3 regions of the Candidatus Thalassolituus haligoni genome follow, and region 2 is predicted to be linked to each of the others. Evidence: predicted binding sites of a transcription regulator. Region 2 holds the regulator's gene; each other region holds the start of a gene.

Region 1 (7,009 bases), 1.7 Mb from region 2:
CAGATCCAGTCCGTTCACGGGTAATAACGCGGCGCTCTCCAGATTGGCTGGCGGCATCATTTCCTGAGCGAGGTCATCACCAGGCTCACTCGCTGCGGCCAACGCTTCTTCTTCATCGTCTTCAAAGTGGCGGAATTTTTTCGGCAATTCGTTGACCCCCACCACACCGTACGGGAAAAGGATCGCCAGTCGTTCGACCAGGTTAGCCAGCTCACGAACGTTGCCGTGCCATTCGTGACGACACAACGACATGATCGCCGCAGAGTTGAAGCGAATTGAGCCTCGTTTTTCGTTCTCCAGACGAGCGATCAGTTCATTCAACAACAGCGGCAAGTCTTCAACCCGCTCCCGTAATGACGGCATTTCGATAGGGAAGACATTCAGACGGTAATAAAGGTCTTCACGGAAGCCGCCGTCTTCAATCATGTTTTCGAGATTTTTGTGGGTCGCGGCAATAATGCGCACATTGGCTTGCAGTGTCTTATTGCTGCCAACCCGCTCGTAGGTATGTTCCTGCAACACTCGCAAAATCTTGACCTGCATACTCAATGGCATATCGCCAATTTCATCCAGGAACAAGGTGCCGCCTTCGGCCAGCTCAAAGCGTCCGGGACGGCTGGCAATCGCACCGGTAAAGGCACCTTTTTCATGCCCGAACAACTCACTTTCCAGCAACTCTGCCGGAATGGCGCCACAATTAACTGGTACAAACGGTTTGTTACGCCGACTGGAATGATAATGGAGGTTACGGGCGACCACTTCCTTGCCGGTGCCTGATTCTCCCAGAATCAATACACTGACGTCTTTATCTGCCACCTGCATGATCAGCTCACGTACCTGCTGAATATGGCGACTGGTGCCGACCAGGCTGCGGAACAGCTGGATGTCACGTCGCTCACTGCGGCCTTCACTATGGGAATATTGTTCGCGATAAAGCTGGCAGCGGTGCAGGCTGTCTAGCAATTTGTTGTAACTGGGAGGAGATTCTACGGTGGCGATCACCGAGCGACGTACGGAGTCCGGGAGACGATCCAGTCCGTGATCACGGCCAAGACAGATAATCGGTGCTGACTTGTCCCACTGGTAAACGGCTGTCATAACACCATGGAACAGGCCTCGACTGTCATCACCGACCAGCACAGCCGAAATATCCTGGCTGTTTTTGGCACGGCGACTGACTTCTTCCTGCCAGTGCTGACTGTCACTGACGATGACTTCTTCCCCGAGAAAATCAAGGATCACCTGCATATCGTGACGACGCTGGTGATCGTCATCGATCAGCAGAATTTTAATTTCTCTCCACATACGCAATCTTCCTTTATTTCAGGCAGTGCCTTATTCCACTTCCACTAAAAAACAGCGAATTCTCGTTGTCTGTTGATGGCTTGACCGGGAGTTGACTGGATAACCAGGGATACTGTCCGTCTGTTCACAAGAGCACTGAACTGTTATTTTTTATTTTTGGTGTCATCCAATTGACTCATGTTGCTCAGTTAAGTGCGTATTTTTGACGAAGTCAAATAATCGACGCAGCAATTCGCCACAAACGTATCTGACGTAACATTAGCACGACGGCAGACTACCCTAACGCCCTATTGTCTTACAATACCTGAAATAAGTATTAGTAATATCAATGACTAACAGACGCCTGGAAGATGACACCCACCATCACCCAAATGTTCGTGGTTGCCCGTCAGGTCGCACTGGTCAGGCCGAGATGTGCGTATTTTCACCCTGATAGCCTGAGAGCGGCTCGCGATTCCCCGAATGAGTCAAATAATCGTCGCGAATACCATCCCAGCCACGTTTGACTTCCAGCATCAAGCTCATGACTTCTTCAATCATGTCGGTATCGTTTGCTCTGGTTGCCTGTAACAGGCGGCGATTCATGTAGTCGTACAGTCGCTCAAGATTAGCGGAAATCTCTCCGCCAGAGCTGTGATCCAGACTGCTTTGCAAGGTGCTGATAATTTCCATAACCCGACCCAACAGGTTGGCTTTGGTAGCCATATCACCCCGTTTAATGGCCCCCTTGCTTTGGGCCATACGGGTTAATGCGGCTTCCATCAGCAGTTGGATCAGGCGATGAGGATCGGCATCCAGTACTTCTGAGGTCGTGTTCACTCGCTGGTATTGCTTGGCGCCCGATGGGTACATAGGGTCTGCTCCTTCCATTGTTGTTCAGCTTCTGTTGGCTGTAGCGGCCAAACCGGCGTTTTCTTTAACAAGAAGGTTGCCGAATTAAGCGATCAAGCACATGCGCCGGGCATCCGCTGGCGGCAAACTACTTCCGCCAGCCCGGTAAAAAGTGACCTTCCCTGCCACCAAAAAACAAAAAACTCTTTACAAATCATAATGATAAAAGATGGCACAAGCTCTGCTTAGGCTATCAGCAGATGGTTGCTGTCAATCGCCTGATAACCTGGGGAGCCTGCTAATGATCGGCTTGCCGTTACATCGGATCTGAATCACCAGCCACGGAATCCACATCGCCGGGGTATTTACGAGGGCATTTTCATGGCAAACCTGTTGCCACAATTAACCTTCCAGGGATCAACATCCCATGCTTCCGCTTCGATACGGGCGCGATCGTTGTATATGGCCGCCAGCTTCGCTTACGCCCAGGCTGTTGAAGATCAGGATACCTTGACACTGCAACGGGCTTTGATACAGGCAGAACAGGCTTATCAGCTGCAGCCGGAAGATCTTCAGATTATTAATCTGTTAGGCCGTATTTGTATGCGTCAGGGCCAGTTGATACATGCCAGGGATTGGATAGAAGTTGGCCTTGCCATCAAACACACTAGCCCGAGTCTGCTGTACAGCGCCGGGCTGATCGAACTGGAAGACCGACGACCAGCTGTGGCTGAAGACTACTTTTTGCGTTCCTCACAGCTGTCCAGAGTGGCCACCCGAGCGCCTTTTTACCTCGCCCATGTGCGTCTGCAACAAGGAAAATACGCAGCGGCTTTTGAGGATTATCGTCAATTGGTGCGTATCCACCGCGATGATATATTGCTGCAGAGTCGCTTGCTTGAAGCCGCAGCCGGTGCCAGCGTTGATGGCTATTGCCCGGAACTGGCAGCCGAGGTGGTCGATTATCTGCAATTGCCAGGTGATGTTTCCTCTCTGGCCAGGCTGGCGACACAGCTGTTGCAATGCCGCTTTCAGGATCTTCAACAACACGCCCTGTTAGGCATTAACCAACTGACACAAGAACCGCTGCTGCTCGCCAGCTTGCACCACATAGCCCTCAGTCATCCACTGTTGGAGCGCCATCTGACCCAAATGCGATTCAGCCTCCTGCAGGGCTGCATTCATACTCTGGAGCTGGACACTCAATACCTGCCGCTGGTGCTGGCACTGATTAGCCAAACCGGGATAAACGGAGGTTGTTGGGCCGAAACTGATGATGAAGCCAGGCAACTCCAACAGCTGACCCGATTATTGGAGTATTGGTTGGAGCAGGCAGCAGACCAGCAGGATTCAATACTGCCAGCGCTGCTCATGCTGCTGATGTACCGACCGCTGACAGCAACCGGCTTGCTCGACAAACTGTTTGCCATCCCAGATGACTGGCCCGAGCCACTACGGCATTACCTCATCACCCAGATCGATAACGAACAGCGTCAACGTTTGCATCGCCCAGTCATTCCGACCTTTGGTACGCCAGATCAGGCGCTGATTTCCCCGCCGACCTCCAGCCAAAGCGCCACTCGGAACCAGACCCTGCAGGCTGATAACTGCCTGTTTTATCCTCGCTGGCGTCCATTGCAACAGCATCCGCAAGGGAATTATTTTAGTCACCTAAAGTGCCTGTTCCCAATGGCTCTGGCTGCTCTCTCGATCCCCACAGAGCACACAGAGGAACTCTTGGTAGCGGGATGCGGAACCGGTCGGGAGGCCCTCAAACTGGCCCAAAAATTCACTCCCTTGAACATCACCGCCATAGACCTCAGTCGTGAGGCATTAAGTTATGGCCGTGCACACCAGACCGATAGAGAGGTGTCGATTGACTGGATGCAGGGAGATTTACGCCAGATCAGCTGGCTGGGAAAGCAGTTCGATGCCATTGAATGTGGTGGCGTACTCCAGCAGTTGCCCAACCCTCTGAGCGGGTTGCTGGCACTGGCCGAAGTACTGAAACCAGGAGGGGTGATCAAAATCACCTTGCACAGCCGGATAGCAAGGCAAGGAATCACTCGCCTGCGCCAGCAACTGGACACAACAGCCATTACATCTGTCACCGGATTGCAGCAGCTACGCTACGCCTTGATGGAAACCGCTCTGGCAACCACTGCAGGCCTCTCGGAACAACAGTGCCAGCAGTTGCTGCAACGACCGGATTTTTACAGCCTCAGCGGTTGCTACGAGCTGCTGTGCCACAACCAAGAGCAGTTATTTGATATCGGCGATGCCATCAGCTGGCTGGCTAACGCCGGACTGCGCTGGGTAGGCATGCAGGCTCAGCCAGAAGCCGAGCAGCTGGCCCGACAGACTTACGGCTGTCCGGCCAGTGAACTGACACCGGAACAGTGGCAGCTTCTGGAAAATCAGTCACCTGCGTTGTTTATCGGCAGGTACCAGTTTTATGCCATCAAACCTGCCCATGACCTGTGACGGCCGATGACAGATCAACGGATGGTATTGATCCAGTCCGGCAAATCAGCTGTCAGTACTGAACGCCTTGGATCCAGCGTCAAACGTACCGCTAACATAAATCCGAATTCATTAAACTCGGGCGACAAGCCATAGAAGACTCCCCCGCCCAGCTGGGCATGAGGGTCGGTTTGTACCATGCCCAGCAATTCTAAACCGAGATACATACCGCCAACCTTATTGTTGGTATAAAACTCCGAACACAGGTTACTTTCCAGTGGCAATAAAGGTGCGCAGTCTTCCTGATGCTGCTGGTAACCAAAGTTAACCTTACCCTGAACCACAAAATCGCGCTGTTCTCGCGTCAGTGCTGTCAGTTCACCACCGTATTTAAACAGCTGCTGCGGACTGAAATAGCCCCCATGCCCCAGAGTAAATTTGCTCAGATTACGGTCAAAACGCTGAAATTTGAAGGTTGGCCCGAGCGTGATACGTTCCCAATCGTCGTTGCTCCATTGCTTTTGCGCCGCCAGATTGAATTCCATTTCGTCATTGGACGCCACTCGCGTACCCGATAACGAGGCACTTTTCAAACCCGCCGATGCGCCAAAATCCTTACCCAGTCCCAAGAAAACCCGCGCTGAAAATCCCTGGCTGTCGACGGCTCCCCAGGAAATGCCTTCGTAAGGGTCATACAAGCCGACGTACGACAGAATCGACTCCTTTATAGGATGGGAAAACAGCTCAAGATTGATATTGCCGCGCTGCATCTGGTAATCCAGCCCCAGATATCCCTGGGTACGTGGCGAGATCGGGGCATTGCTGGGGGTCAGACCAATGGCAAAGTAAGGTGATATACGCCCTTCGTAGCGATAATTCAGCAGCAGGTCGACAGCATTATTAATCTCGGTTGTTGGCGAGTATTGATACGTTTCTTCCTGACCTGGATAGCTACCGACCAGGGCAAAATCCTGCAATGTGCCGCTATTCAAAGTCACACCAGAGAGCTGCAAGTCAAAAATATGACGACGATAACTGAATTCACCATTGAGTAACGGTAAACGCTGGGTATCCAGCTGACTGGTGCCACTGTCGCCCGACCGGAAATAGAACAGCATCCCTCCCAGCAAAGCGGGAGACCCCACACCTTGCAGTTCCGGATACTGCTCCGGAGCCTCGTCGTAAGCGGTTCGATAATGCCCGGTATTAAAAGCTTCCTCACTGTTTTTGGCGCTCAGCAGCTGCTGTAACGGCCCAGGTTGTGCTTCGGCGGCTTTTTCCAATTGCCCTCGATCGGTGTCGTACAGGCTGTAATACAACCCCTGGGCCATGTCTTCGGTAGGATCTTCGCGGTAAGCCCTTTCAAAGGATGTCGCGGCACGTTGCTTGTCGCCGGTGTGGTAGGCCGCCCAGCCATACATGGCTTCATCATCGAGACTGCGCGGGGTGTATTCCGCTGCTTCGTCCAGATACGCCATCGTCCCGAGGTAGTTTTCTTCGTCAAAAGCAGCACTGGCCCGCTGCGACAGAATGCCCCCCAACATATCACGCATCAGCGGATCGCTGAGGTTGCTGCGAGCCAGCGCTTCGGCTTCATCCAGACGCCCAAGACGTCCCTGAATCGTTGCCATTGCCTGTATTGTTTGTTCGGATGGTTCCCACTCATGTGCGCGCTTGAACCATTCATCGGCCTGGATCAATTGCTCATCCCGATAGAGCGCCCAGCCAAAAATCAATGCAAAGCCGCTGTCTCGTTGCTTGATCACTTCCTTCTCAAAATCAGGAATGGCATCAATAACAACACCATCATCCCCATCTTTGGCGGCAACCAATACGCGACTGCGTAACAATGCCCGTTGCATCAGTGACAGACTGGTTTTACTCATGCGATTGCTCTTGCGCGCCGCTTCCGTCTGATAGATGGCATCCATATCTGCCAGCGTCAATTGCTGCTGCGCCCGACGAAAGGTATTCAGCCGGGTGTCATCCGCCTTGCAGTCTTTCATCATCGACAGATAGATCTGGCGCGTGCTTTCCAGATCGTTCGATTCATAGTAGGCGTCTGCCAGCGTCCAGAGGTTGTAGTATTGTCCACAGGTAAATAATCCGGGATCACGCTGCGACAAATAGATAATGCTGCGCCAGTTTTCGGTCGCTACCGCCTGATCCAGTTCCTTTTTGTTTTTCCCTGCTTCCAGCAGTTCCAGCATCTTGCGCGGCGGATTCCACTCCGGGTAATTCTGCTTCAGTTCGGTAATTTTGCTGTCCATACGCTGGTACTGTTCCATTTGCAGCCACTGCCACAAACGTAACTCTTCGCGTCCTAACGCCTCAGCCGCCGGATTAGGGGCTGCCTGTGTCTGAGGTACCCGGATTTTGGTGGTTTCTGCCGTTGGCAGATCATCCTCCA
Region 2 (7,009 bases):
CGACCATCACCAGTAATGGTGGCTCCAGCCATACCCGCCGTGCCTTGCAGCATTTTACCAAGCGGCTTGATCACCACCTCTTCCTGCCCAATCAACTGATCCACCACAAATCCGACGCTCTTGGTGCCCACCGAGACCACCACCACATGTCCACTGGCATCCGCGCCAGAACTGGCCTCGCCACGAATCAGCCAACGCTTGAGATGAAACAGCGGAATCGGCCGGTTACGCACCACCACCACTTCCTGACCATCAACGATATTGGTCTGGGTCAGATCGAGATGGAAAATTTCGTTGACGCTGACCAACGGGAAGGCAAACGCCTGGTTTTTCAGCATCACCATCAAGGTCGGCATAATCGCCAGCGTCAACGGCACTTTGATACGGATGGTCGTGCCTACGCCTGGCTTGGAATCAATACTGATAATGCCATTAAGCTGGGTGATCTTGGTTTTCACCACGTCCATGCCCACGCCACGGCCCGAGACATCGGATATTTCTTCCTTGGTCGAAAAGCCGGGCGCAAAGATCAGGTTAAAACACTCCTGCTCCGTCAGCCGGTCAGCCGCATCCTGATCCATGACATTTTTTTCCACCGCCTTGCTGCGCAGTACTTCGGCGTCCATGCCCTTGCCGTCATCCTGAATCTGCAACAGGATGTGATCGCCTTCCTGCTCCGCCGACAGAATCACCAGCCCGACCCGTGGTTTGCCTGCGTGTTCCCGTTCTGCGGGTGTCTCGACACCATGGTCGACAGAATTCCGCACCAGGTGAACCAGTGGATCCGCCAGCGCTTCAACCAGGTTTTTATCCAGATCTGTGTCTTCGCCGCGCAATTCCAGATTAATTTCTTTTTTCAGCTGCCGGGCCAAATCACGCACCACGCGAGGAAAACGGCCAAATACTTTTTTGATCGGCTGCATCCGGGTTTTCATCACCGACGACTGTAAATCGCCCGTCACCACATCCAGATTAGCCACCGCCTTGGCCATGGATTCGTCCTGACTCTTCAGGCCCAGCCGTACCAGACGATTACGCACCAGCACCAGCTCGCCAACCATATTCATAATATCGTCAAGGCGCTTGGTATCGACTCGCACGGTTGTTTCAGAGGTTGCGTCTTTCTCTACTGCCTTGCGTCCGCTGTCGGCGGCTTTTGCCGCCGGTGTGGCAGCAGCATTGATCGGCGTTGGCGCAACGGCCTTGACCGGCTCAGGCTGGGCGACAGGAGCCACTGTTTCTACAGCGGCAGCAGTCGCCTCTGGCGTTGAGTTTGAGTCCGTCTCACTCTCAACGCTTCCAGCAAACGCATGCTTGCCCTTGCCATGCAGACGATCCAATAATTCTTCGAATTCGGAATCCGTTATTAGATCCGCAGACCGGGGCATAACCTCCGGCTCACTGCTTTCTGATGTTGTTCCCCGCTCACCGGATGCGTCATCTGCTGGCGACGCCGGAGTGCTGCTGTGTTTGCCCTTGCCATGAATCTGATCCAGCAGGGCTTCAAATTCATCTTCGGTAATTTCATCGCCACTCGCCGCCGATACCGCCGGCAAGTCAAACAGGTCGTCATCATCAGCCGCTGGCTCTGACACAGATGAGGTTGGCTCTGTTGCTACTGGTGTAGCGGCGTCACCATCCAACGCCGTCAACAGCTGTTCAAATTCATCGTCGGTAATATCGTGGTCGTCGACCAACCCAGTCGCAGGATTTGCTCCGCCGACAGTCATCGTTTCTGCGGCCTTGGTATCATTCACAGACTCAGCAACACCACCCACAACTTCAGCGTCCCCGGACTGGGGTTCCGCCAGCAGATGCAGCTGGTGTATCAGTTCAGGATCGGCAGACTGGGGCTGGCGGCTGGCACGGACGTCATCAAACATTTCGTTCACGCAATCCAGCGCCTGCAATACCACATCCATCAGATCAGCATTAACCCGACGCAAGCCGTTACGCAGGGTATCGAACACGTTTTCTGCGGCATGACAGCAATCTACCAGCGGCGATAGCTGTAAAAATCCGGCTCCCCCTTTGACGGTATGAAAACCGCGAAAGATAGCATTGAGCAGATCCTTGTCATCCGGACGCTGCTCGAGATCGACCAGCTGTTCAGATAACAGCTCGATAATCTCGCCAGCCTCTACCAGGAAATCCTGGAGGATCTCTTCATCAGCATCGAAGCTCATTCATCTGCCCCTTTAAAAACCCAAACTGGACAACAGGTCATCAACGTCATCCTGACTGGCGACCACGCCATCCACCGTTTTATCAATCTGTGGGCCTTCAGCAGCAATCGCAGAGACCTCGTCTTGTTTAACCAATTCCAGATCTGCATGTGTAATACCCGTAATGGAGTCGACCGTACCCGCCATCACCACCAGATTAACCAGCCGACTTTCCACATCCCGAACCAGCGTGGCCACTTTCTGAATCACCTGGCCGGTCAGATCCTGGAAGTCCTGAGCCAGCAGTATGTCGGAGAGCTGATCTTTCAACTCGCCGGACTGCTGTTGGCTAGTGGTCAAAAAAGCGTCGATATCCCGCGACAATACCCGGAACTCATCCGGCTTGAGTTCTTTGTTGAGAAATCGCTGCCATTGTTGCCCTAATGAACCGGCCCGATCCCGAATCGCAAGTGCCAACGGCATGCCGGCATCCACCAGATCCATGGTCCGATTAGCCGACTTGTTGGTCATCTCGATCACGTACTCAAGTTTGTCGGTCGCGCTTTCGATTTCTGACCCGGCACCCGGCGATTCGATGTTGAGGTTTTTGATGGCTTCGTGCAGTGCTCTGGTGAGTCGACCAATTTCTTCATACAGGGTCTTATCCCGTACATCATTCAGCTGATTCACCAGGGACACCGCATGACTGATTTCGCCGCGTTCAATGCTTTCCACCATCGACTGCGCCAGGTTTTTCATTGCCAGGCTGGTCGACTGCGCCAGTTGTTGCGAATTACTCTCGGACATGGGTAAACCCTGGAGTTAGCCTTCGACACGCTCAAAGATTTTTTCAATCTTTTCCTTGAGCACTGCAGCAGTAAATGGCTTCACGACGTAACCGTTAACACCAGCCTGAGCAGCCGCCACGATCTGCTCGCGCTTGGCTTCTGCTGTCACCATTAATACGGGCAAGCTTCGCAGGCGCTCGTCTGCCCTCACTTTCTTGAGCAAATCGATACCTGTCATACCTGGCATATTCCAGTCTGTTACCAGGAAATCGAAGTCACCTTGCTGCAGCATCGGCAAGGCGGTTGATCCATCATCTGCTTCTGCGGTGTTGGTAAATCCCAGATCGCGCAGCAAATTTTTAACGATGCGTCTCATCGTGGAAAAATCGTCAACGATGAGGATTTTCATGTTCTTGTCCAAAACGACCTCCAATAGTCGACTTTTCTAACAAGCCGTTTCTGATGCCCATTGATACCCGTAGTACTCAAGGACTCTACTGCAAGTGTAGACCCAGTCTGACGGTTATCCAGCAAGCCTGGAGAGTTTCCTGTTGTCGCCATGGCCAACCACTAACAACCGCAATCCCTGCGGTTTCATACTGTCAACAAGGGTATCGGCCAGACAGGGGAAAACTGAAAAAACAAGCACAAAAGACGGGAGCAGAACCCGCCCGTTGTATGAACTCAAGTCCGTATTGACTCCGTGTCGGGCGCACTCAACGTCGTACAGTCCCGATGGCAATGCGTCCTATCGATTCAGCTTGCCCAGCCACCCAGTCGAGCCTTTAACCGATGGGCCGCCTGACTGTGAATCTGACACACCCGGCTTTCACTCACTCCCAGTACGGCGCCTATTTCCTTGAGGTTGAGTTCTTCATCATAATAGAGCGATAACACCAGTTGTTCCCGCTCCGGCAGGCCGCGAATGGCATCCGCCAGCTGCTGCTGAAAGGCACTCCGTTCGATACTGTGGGACGGATCATCGCTGCTGGACAACAGGGCATCAACGCCATCAGTACCGTCGTTGTTTTCGAGCATTTCTTCATAGCTGAACAGTCGGCATCCAGCGCTGTCGCGCAGGATTGCGTGATAGTCGTCGGCACTCAGTCCCAGACGCTCAGCCACGTCACTGTCTTCCGCATCGCGGCCGGTTTCACCTTCTATTTGCTGGATCGCTTCACTGATCCGGCGGCTGTTGCGATGCACCGAACGTGGTGCCCAATCGCCCCGACGAATTTCATCCAGCATGGCACCCCGAATACGGATGCCAGCATAGGTTTCAAAGCTGGCGCCTTTGTCGCCATCGTATTTACGCGCTGCTTCCAACAAGCCAATCATGCCAGCCTGGATCAGGTCATTGACCTGCACCGAATCCGGTAGCCGTGCCATCATGTGATGGGCGATACGCTTGACCAGAGTCGCGTGCTCGTGCACACGCTCATCCACCTTGTGTTTTTCAACCTCGGTATAGGCGAGGCAACTGCTCCGATTCACAACTCACACTCCAACCTGTTGCTGCACCAGCCGATCAACAAAAAATTCCAGATGACCCCGTGGTGTCGTTGGTAATGGCCAGGCATCCACTTTTTTCGCCAGCGCCCGGAAGGCAATCGCCGCACGGGAACGGGGATAGGTTTCAATCACCGCTTTCTGACGCTGCACCGCCCGTTTGACGGCGTCGTCCTGGGGAACCGCGCCGACATACTGCAAAGCCACGTCGAGGAAGCGATCCGTCACCTTGGTGAGTTTGGCAAATAGCGCATGGCCGTCTTGTGGGGTACGAACCATATTGGCGACGATACGAAAGCGGAACATGCCGTAATCCCGACTTAACAACTTGATCTGGGCGTAGGCGTCGGTAATCGAGGTGGGTTCGTCGGTCACTACCAGCAATACTTCCTGAGCCGCACACACAAAACTGAGCACGGTATCGGAGATGCCCGCTGCGGTATCAACGATCAAGACGTCGATATCGTCGCCCAGCTCACTGAAGGCCTGTATCAACCCGGCATGCTCCCTATTGTTCAGCTGCGACAGTTTCTGGGTACCAGAGGCCGCCGGTACAATACGAATACCGCCAGGGCCACGAACCATGATGTCGCGCAGGTCACACTCCCCTGCCAGTACATTTTCAATGGTGCGGGCGGAACTGATACCCAACAGAATATCGATATTGGCCAATCCAAGGTCAGCGTCCAATACCACAACACGACGCCCCAGCTCAGCCAGTCCGATCGCCAGGTTGACGGAGACGTTACTTTTACCCACGCCTCCCTTGCCACCGCTGACTGCAATGACTTGAACAGGATGATTTGCCATATTAATGAACTCCTTGTTGGGAACCGGTCTGGCGACAATTGGCCAGACTCATGGCCTCTGCGGCCTGCCAGCGGGTACGCGCCATACGCGCCATTTGCTCCGCTAGCCTGACTAACTTGCCTGCATCCGGATAATGCAGGTCATCGGGAATCTTCGGGCCATCCGCAATCATCACTAATGGCAACCGGGTCAGGGCTGCCACACTCATGGCAGGCCCAAGACTGAAACACTCGTCCAGTTTGGTAAAAATACAGCCCGCCAGTCCGGCCGGTTTGAAGTGTTCATAATTTTCCTGCAAGCAACGTCCCTGACTGGTCAACGGCAAGGTCAGCAAGCAGCGCATGCGCGGACCACTGCCCTTGCAGGTACAGGCCTGCTTCAACATCGATAACTGTCCCTGAAACGATGGATCCTGACTCGCCAGGCCAGCGGTATCGACCAGCACCAGGCGCTTCTTTTTCTTACCCGTCAGTGTTTCCAGCGTCGCCGCCAAGTCTTCGCCTGGGGCCACGGTGTGTAATTCCACGCCTAAAATCCGGGCCACTGAACGCAACTGGTCATGCGCGGCAACGCGATAGCTGTCGATACTCACCAGCGCGACGGCATCAGCACCGTGTTGGATAACAAAGCGGGCGGCCAGTTTGCCAATGGTGGTGGTTTTTCCGGCACCGGTCGGACCCACAAGGGCAAAGACGCCACCTTTGTCGAGACTGCCCTGTTTGGCGACCGGCAAATCGACCGCCATCTGCCGCAACACTTGCTTCCAGGCCAGCCCCATGTCGTTCTGTTCTGTGACCTGCGAGACGATCCGATCCGACCAGGATGGTTCCAGCCCGACATCCTGGCAACGCTGCCACAGCTGGCTTTGCTTCCAAGTGATCGGACGACCAGTATCCCAGGCGCTGCCACCGTGGCTGACCATCCAGTTTTTTAATTCACTCAGTTCACCACTCATGCGTTCCATCATCTGGTGATACTGGCTGTCATTACTGCTGGCAGACGGCCGTGACGATTGCTCCCTGCCGTCTTCCAACACCGGTGTTGATGACGGTCGTGTTGACGGCTGTGCTCCTGCTCTGTCCGGCATGCTTACGGGGGTAAATTCAGGTAATGGCTCTCCAGCAGCGCGGGCACGCTGACGTTCACGGCTCATATCCTTGGCGCGCTCCAGTTCCCGCTGCAGTTCGAGCTGACGTTCAACCTCGACCGGATTCTGTTGCTCACTCTGGTAATCCAGCGCGGCGACCACTTCAAACCCCTCGGCGACTTTCTTGCTCGACAGAATGACGGCATCAGCCCCCAGATCCTGGGACACCAGCCGTAACGCCTGCTGCATATTGGTTCCCATGAAGCGTTTTACTTTCATAGCCACATCTCGCTCTGAATCATCAGGGATTTCCCCAATGCGGTTATCCAGTGACCAACCCTTGCCACCCGGTGTTTTTTATCAACGTTTACTGCCGACAGCAGCCGCAATATTGATACTCTTGTTGTCCGGTATTTCCTGGTACGCCAGCACATGAAGCTGCTCCAGGGTGTTACGAACAAACTGCGCCATCGCTGCCCGTATCTGACTGGTCACCAGCAATACCGCCGGGTGGCCCGCCATTTCCTGTGCCTGCACGGCTTCCGCTAACGAGCGTTGCAAGGTGTCGGCCATTGCCGGTTCAAGAATCAAACCGGCTTGCCCACCCGTTTGCTGCGCCTGCTGTAATGACTGTTGATAGGACTTGAGCA
Region 3 (7,009 bases), 1.8 Mb from region 2:
ATGCGTATGAGCCCGACCGACCTGGCCGATACCTCTGGCGAAACCTTTACCTATCTGATGAACGGTACGGCTCCGGCGGGTAACTGGAGCGGTGTGTTTAAACCGGGTGAGTACGTGCGGCTGCGGTTTATCAATGGCGCTGGCAACACCTTCTATGATGTGCGTATTCCCGGTTTGAAACTAACGGTCGTACAGGCTGATGGTCAGAACCTGGAGCCGGTAACGGTGGATGAATTCCGCTTTGGTCCAGGTGAAACCTACGACGTGATTGTGCATCCGGCGGATCAGCCGTACACCATTTTTGCTCAGAACATGGGTCGTTCCGGGTATGCACGCGGAACGTTGACTCCAGCCATGGGGCTAACGGCCGCTGTACCGGCTATGGATAAACCGGAGTGGTTAACCATGGCCGATATGATGGGCGATATGTCGGGTGGTATGTCGGGTGGTATGTCGGGCATGGGCAGTATGGCGGGCATGAATCACGGCGATATGTCGGGTGGTATGTCGGGCATGGGCAGTATGGCAGGCATGGATCACGCAGGTATGAATCACGGCGATATGAAACCCGGGGGCATGGCGGTGCCGTCTGCCACTGTCCATCACGCCAGCAGTGAATACGGCCCGCAAGTGGATATGCGCGTCGATACACCGCGCACCAATCTGGATGATCCCGGCATTGGCTTGCGTAACAACGGTCGGCGGGTGTTAACCCTGGCGGACTTACATACGTTAGGTGGCTCAATGGATAAACGCGACCCCGAGCGTGAAGTCGAACTGCACTTGACCGGCAATATGGAACGCTACAGCTGGTCGTTTGATGGGGTCGAATTTGGCCAGTCGACTCCGGTACATTTTCGCCATGGCGAGCGGGTGCGGGTAATTTTGCAGAACGACACCATGATGACCCACCCGATGCACATGCACGGCGTGTGGAGCGAACTGGAAAATGACCGGGGTGAATTTCAGGCGCGGTTGCACACCATTCCGGTACAACCGGCCCAACGCATCAGTTATCAGGTAACAGCAGATGCTGTCGGACGTTGGGCGTGGCATTGCCACCTGATGTTCCATATGGATGCGGGCATGTTCCGCGAGGTGGTGATCTCATGAAAATACTGATGATGAAAAAGCCGATCGCACAGGCATGTTTGCTGGCCGGGTTGCTGGTGGCTCCCATTAGCTGGGCAGAAACCAGCACCATGATGTCTGGTATGGAATGCCAGGCTGGTGATGCCAATTGCATGCCCCACGAAGGCATGAACCATGAAAGCATGAACCATGAAGATATGGATCATGGCCAGATGGATCATTCCATGATGAATCAAGGCGAGATGCCTCACGAAAGTATGAACCACGAAGGCATGAACCATGAAAGCATGAACCATGAAAATATGGATCATGGCCAGATGGATCATTCCATGATGAATCAAGGCGAGATGCCCCACGAAGGCATGAACCATGAAGGTATGAATCACGAAGGCATGAACCATGAAAATATGGATCATAGCCAGATGGATCATTCCATGATGAATCAAGGCGAGATGCTTCACGAAGGTATGAACCACGAAGGTATGAATCACGAAGGCATGAACCATGAAAATATGGATCATGGCCAGATGGATCATTCCAGTATGCAGGTGCAAGGTGGTTCAGCGCCGACCAATGCCCGCGATCCGAATGCCTATTCCGGCGGTTACACCCTGACCTCTGGCCCCTACGCCAGGAAAGGCCCCCGTCAGCTGCATTTTGCCGATGAACATCGGTTTTCTGCGCTGATGATCGACAACCTCGAATTGTCTCGGCACGACGGTGATACTTCTCAGCGTCTGAGTGGCGAATATTGGTACGGCACTACCTGGGAACGAGCGGTTGTGCAATTCGATGGCGAGCGCCAGGACGGTGCTACCGATGCCGAGCTGGGCGTGTACTGGAGGCATGCCCTGACCGCGTTCTGGAATACCCAACTGGGGGTGCGACATGACAGCTCGGATGATCTGGATCGTAACTGGGTTGGTGTCGGTTTTCAGGGCCTGGCTCCGTACTGGTTTGAAAGCCAGGCCATGCTGTTTGTCGGCAAGCAGGGCGTCACGCAACTGGAGCTGGAGGCCGAATACGACCTGTTGTTTACCCAGCGCTGGATACTCGGATTGGATGGTGCTTTAACGGCAACCGGTAAGCGTGACCCGGAAGGAGCGTTTGGTCAGGGGCTGAACAGCACTCAGTTTGGTGCCCGGTTACGTTACGAATTCAGTCGCCGGTTTGCACCCTACTTCGGTGTCGAACGCAGCCATCATTATGGTGGCACCGCTGGCATCCTTGGAGAACGTGCCAGTACCGAGTGGGTGTTAGGTGTAAAAGCCTGGTTGTAGCGCAGTGTATTGCTCCGGCCTCGATATGCGGACAGCCACGGAGGGCAGTCTGGGCCGGGCGGTAGTCAATACCAGGGCTACAAACGTTATGAGGGTGCAATTTTGAATTGCCGTTCTTCCCACTGAAAGTCGGTGGTCAGACGGTATATATAACGGCGGGCAGCAGAGGAAATCCGGGTAAATACAAATCCGGCGAGGGTATTGCCAGCGCTATCGAGCATCAGGTGGCGTAGTTCCAACCCGCAATCCAGGTAGTGTTGTTCGTTGCAGCGCACGATGGCGGCGGCAATCAAATTCAGTTGTTTCAAATCAGCTTGAATATCACCTTCAAAACAGGCTTTGAAGCCGGATTCTGATAAATCCTGCAGCCTTCCTTTATAACGATAGCGCGGAGCTGTCTGCTCGTCGGGTGTCGGGTGCTGATCCGGTATCTCGACCACCAGATAGTGGGCCGCTGGCACATTGACCCGGTAGGCATCGCGCCGTTGCAGGTATTCAACCTGGCTGGGGAATTCACCACGATACTGTTGTTCAGCACTTTGGTAGCGCAGACGGCCGTCGGCGACGAAGCGAATACGAATGCCCTGGTTGTCACAATCAATGCGGAAGCGTTTGCCCTGACGGATCAGATCATTGCCTTTATCTGGTTGTAACCGGGTCATAAAAAAGCTGCGATTATTCAGCTGCACATCGGTTATTTGAGCACAGAAGGCGGTTGTTTGGTCGTCAATCAGTACTCTTACCGGCGCTTGCAGCAATACCAGGCTGCGGAGCGCGCCGTAGATGTCTTCGTCCTGATCCAGGGCGCAGTCCTGCGGCGGATTGTCAGGTGTCTTGTTTGCCGGAACGCGGGCTGGGGATGTCACACGTAACCTCCTGGCAGGGGTAGGCGTTGGAAGAAAGAAGGCGGTCAGGCCTGAATGTAGCCCTGGCCTCGGCGTGCCGATTTGCCCTGGCCTGTTTCAGTGTAGAGCAATGGCGAGCGATCGGGTTGGCCACGTAAAATATGGATACGCTGCTGGATACGGCGCTTGGCGGTGAGAACCAGTTCGTTCAGCTGGATGGAACGATCGCGGTTATGACGATATTGAGCGGCAAGCTGTTGCCACAAGCGGGCAATCTCTGGCTGCTGGCGGATCTGTGGATGCTGGAGAAAATCGGCCGCCAGCGGCAGTTGTTGCTGGCTCATCCAGTCCATGCGTTGTTTGGTCTGTTCCTTCATGCGCTGCAATATCGCCGACTTGGATTGTCCGGCACGTTGCAGTTGTTCAGGCTCCATGCGGGCCAGTAGCTGGCCTTCCTGCTCCAGTTGGTGTTGTAGCAGGCGTCCCAGGGCCAGTTCATCAAGCAACAGCTGGCGCAGCTGATGACATTCCGGCGTTGGCAGGTACACATTGGCAGTAGAATTCATGGCTATTTAATGCTCAGTTCAGGCGTCCTTCAAAGTCCAGCATTTTTCCTGCCAGTTTTTCATAATCGATTTTGTATTCACCGCTGTCGATGGCGGCTCTGATGCGGTCGACGGCGGCATCGTTCACCTCAGGCATGGCACTGATTTCAGCCTCAACCTGCTGGATGCTTTTGCTGCTGGCGCTCAGTTTGACCTGATCGCTGTAGCTGGCATTCTGGGTGCCGGAGGCTGGATCACCCTTGGCTGACATTGGGCTGGTGGCATCGGCGGTTTTCGCTGAAGCGCGACTACCGGTGTCGATGGCACCTGTTAACTTGTTGATATTCATTGTGAAATCTCCAAACCATTGCATTGTATAAACCCCTGCCATGTCTGTATCGGCGGTTTGCCAAAAGACTTTAGTATTTTTTGATTTTTTTTGCAGTCTGTCGATTTGCTGCTATTCGCGCGTGTGCGCGCTGCCATAAAAGTCATCGGTTGATTCAAGCGGCTAACGGATAGTGACCTCTCCGGGGCCGATGACTTCGGCGGTGAGGGTCTTGCCGGAACGGCGGTTACGTACTCGAATGGTGTCGCCCTTGCGGCCTTGGCTCAGGGCGTCGCCTTCGGTTTGCAGCTGGATGGCACCCCGCTGCAGGTGAATACGCACCAGCGCACCGCGCTCTATCAGCAATTTTGAGATCAGCATGTCCGGGGTGATTACGGTGCCTGGGCGCAGGTTCCGGCGAAACTCCATATCCTGCAGTTGTTCCGGGTTGCGGATATAGCCTTGTTGCAGATTGCCCAGATCTTGTTGCACAAACTGGATGCTGGCGCTGGCGGTGCTGTCACCAGAACGAGCGGCTTGCGTCAGAATGGCGACGCTTTCCATCACGTGCAGTTCGACCGCGACAAATTGTTGCCACCAGGGCGAGGCGCAGCGCAGCTCAACACCATTACGCCCCGGTTGCAGTGGCCGGGCCAGCTCGATATTCAGCGCCTGGCTGCAGGCGGGCAGTTGATAGTCGGGGCTGAGTCCCACCAGCGAAACCCGGTTGCCATGGGCGTCGCCACTGATGTCTGTCCACTGCTGCAGCAACTGGTGTTGCAGTGTTGCCTGCCAGGATTCAGTCGTCCAAAGCGCCGCAGTCTGGAGTTTATCAGCCCAGAGAGGTTGGCATATCAGGAGTAAAACAATTATCCGACGCACTGTCTGGTTCTCTACTATGCTTTTAGGTGACTGATGTAAACGTCATGATTCTGGCGATTAAGCAGCGCTTGTTGAACCTGACAGAGGTTTTGCAAGGGCTGTGCCGGATAACTTTTCGGGAGCTTTTTATGGCTGGTGTGTTAGATGCGGTTAACCAGCGAACCCAGTTGGTCGGTGCCAACCGGCTGGAGCTGTTGCTGTTCCGTGTAAACGGGCGACAGGTTTACGGCATTAACGTGTTCAAGGTGAAGGAGGTACTACAGTGCCCCAAGCTGACTGTTTTGCCGGGCAGTAATCCTGTCGTTCGCGGTGTGGCGCATATTCGATCGGGCACGATCCCGATCATGGATATGGGGCTGGCAACGGGGAATGCGGGGTTGAGCGATCTGAATAATGCATTTGTGATTATTACCGAGTACAACGGCAAGACTCAGGGGTTCCTGGTTGGTGGTGTTGAGCGCATCATCAATATGAACTGGGAAGAGATCCATCCACCACCACGGGGCACGGGTAAAGAACACTACCTGACGGCGGTGACACAGGTGGACAAGCAGTTGGTGGAAATTATTGATGTGGAGAAAATTCTGGCAGAAGTTTCTCCGATCAATGAAGAAATCAGTGCCGGTCTTATTTCAGCAGAGGTGCATCAGCGCGCGAAAGCACACCGGGTGCTGATCGTGGACGATTCCAAGATTGCCCGTAAACAGATTACCCGTTGTCTGGAAAATCTGGGTGTGGAAGTGGTATCGATGAATGATGGTCGTCAGGCCTGGGAGCATCTGTACGGTATCGCGGAGCGGGGTGAGCGCTTGCAAGACGTTTATATGATGATGGTATCTGATATTGAAATGCCGGAAATGGATGGTTATACACTGACGACTCGCATTCGTGCTGATTCACGAATGGCCGGTTTTCATGTGGTGCTGCATTCCTCGTTGAGCGGTGTATTCAACAAGGCGATGGTGGAAAAGGTGGGGGCCGATGATTTTATCGCCAAATTTGATCCTGACGTCTTGGCTGGACAGGTGGCTATTCGGGTTCAGTCTTGCTGAGCCGGCTCGGCCAGGATAAGACGGTTGCAACAGGTTGGATCGCGATTGAATGACGGTTTTCCATAAGTTAAGTGGCGTTTAACGCCGAATTTTTTCAGGACTGAGTATGACACTCCAGATCACTGCAGATGAGTATCTCCGGTTTCGGGACATGCTGGAGCAATCCAGCGGCATCATGCTGGGCGATGGCAAGGAATATCTGGTCAGCAGTCGTCTGCGGCGATTGCTGGAGCAGCACAACCTGAGCTCGATTTCCGACTTGCTGAGCACGCTCAACGGCAATCGACGCTTGCAGGAGCTGGTGATTGACGCTATGACCACCAACGAGACGCTGTGGTTTCGCGATGAACATCCGTACCGGGTGTTTCGTGAGCGTTTATTGCCGGAATTGGCCGGGTTGCGCCGCCCGTTAAAAATCTGGTCTGCTGCTTGTTCAACGGGCCAGGAACCGTATTCGCTCAGTATCGAGATTGAAGAGTTTCGCAAACGTTCTCCTGGCAGCCTGGCAACCGGTGAGCGGATTCTGGCGACCGATATCTCTCCCAGTTCGCTGGCGCAGGCGAAAGACGGTATTTATCAGCAGCTGGCTATTCGTCGTGGTATGAACGAGCAGCATCTGAAAAGCTATTTTCACCCACGGGATGGTGATCGTTGGCAGATTGATCAGAAGATCAAGAGCCGAGTGGATTTTCGCCAGCAGAATTTGCAGCAGAGCTTTACCGGGCTGGGCAAGTTTGATGTGATTTATTGCCGTAACGTACTGATCTATTTTTCTGCTGATCTGAAGTACGACATTCTCAAACGTATGCATGGCAGCTTGAATCCGCAAGGCTATCTGGTGCTTGGGGCGTCGGAGAGTCTGAATAACCTGGGTGAGTATTTTGAGATGGTGCAGTGCCACCCCGGTATTATTTACCGGGCGCGTTGAACAAGCGCCGTTGGGTGAACAACCGTCGTTGGGTGAACAAGAGTGGTTGGGTGAACA

What was found. The regulator FliA, encoded in region 2, starts transcription of late flagellar genes. The targets are predictions, from matches to a motif close to CTAAAGTTNNNNNNNNNNCNGCCGATA.
Region 1: fliS (flagellar export chaperone FliS) is a predicted target of FliA. The motif match lies at 2,199-2,225, and genes of this name have one in related genera.
Region 3: flgM (flagellar biosynthesis anti-sigma factor FlgM) is a predicted target of FliA. The motif match lies at 4,159-4,185, and genes of this name have one in related genera.

The regions. Positions count from the first base shown of each region.
Region 1 covers NZ_CP139482.1:1,254,769-1,261,777, reverse strand. The annotation lists gene SOJ49_RS05725 (sigma-54 dependent transcriptional regulator) at 1-1,305, opposite strand, end outside; gene fliS (flagellar export chaperone FliS) at 1,708-2,157, opposite strand; gene SOJ49_RS05715 (methyltransferase domain-containing protein) at 2,518-4,620, shown strand; gene SOJ49_RS05710 (cellulose synthase subunit BcsC-related outer membrane protein) at 4,635-7,009, opposite strand, start outside.
Region 2 covers NZ_CP139482.1:2,912,074-2,919,082, forward strand. The annotation lists gene SOJ49_RS12945 (chemotaxis protein CheA) at 1-2,186, opposite strand, end outside; gene SOJ49_RS12950 (protein phosphatase CheZ) at 2,199-2,972, opposite strand; gene cheY (chemotaxis response regulator CheY) at 2,988-3,374, opposite strand; gene SOJ49_RS12960 (RNA polymerase sigma factor FliA) at 3,710-4,399, opposite strand; gene SOJ49_RS12965 (MinD/ParA family protein) at 4,451-5,272, opposite strand; gene flhF (flagellar biosynthesis protein FlhF) at 5,274-6,638, opposite strand; gene flhA (flagellar biosynthesis protein FlhA) at 6,720-7,009, opposite strand, start outside.
Region 3 covers NZ_CP139482.1:1,140,183-1,147,191, forward strand. The annotation lists gene SOJ49_RS05190 (copper resistance system multicopper oxidase) at 1-1,113, shown strand, start outside; gene SOJ49_RS05195 (copper resistance protein B) at 1,110-2,372, shown strand; gene SOJ49_RS05200 (flagellar brake protein) at 2,459-3,238, opposite strand; gene flgN (flagellar export chaperone FlgN) at 3,283-3,783, opposite strand; gene flgM (flagellar biosynthesis anti-sigma factor FlgM) at 3,797-4,111, opposite strand; gene flgA (flagellar basal body P-ring formation chaperone FlgA) at 4,274-4,972, opposite strand; gene SOJ49_RS05220 (chemotaxis protein CheV) at 5,101-6,024, shown strand; gene SOJ49_RS05225 (protein-glutamate O-methyltransferase CheR) at 6,131-6,952, shown strand.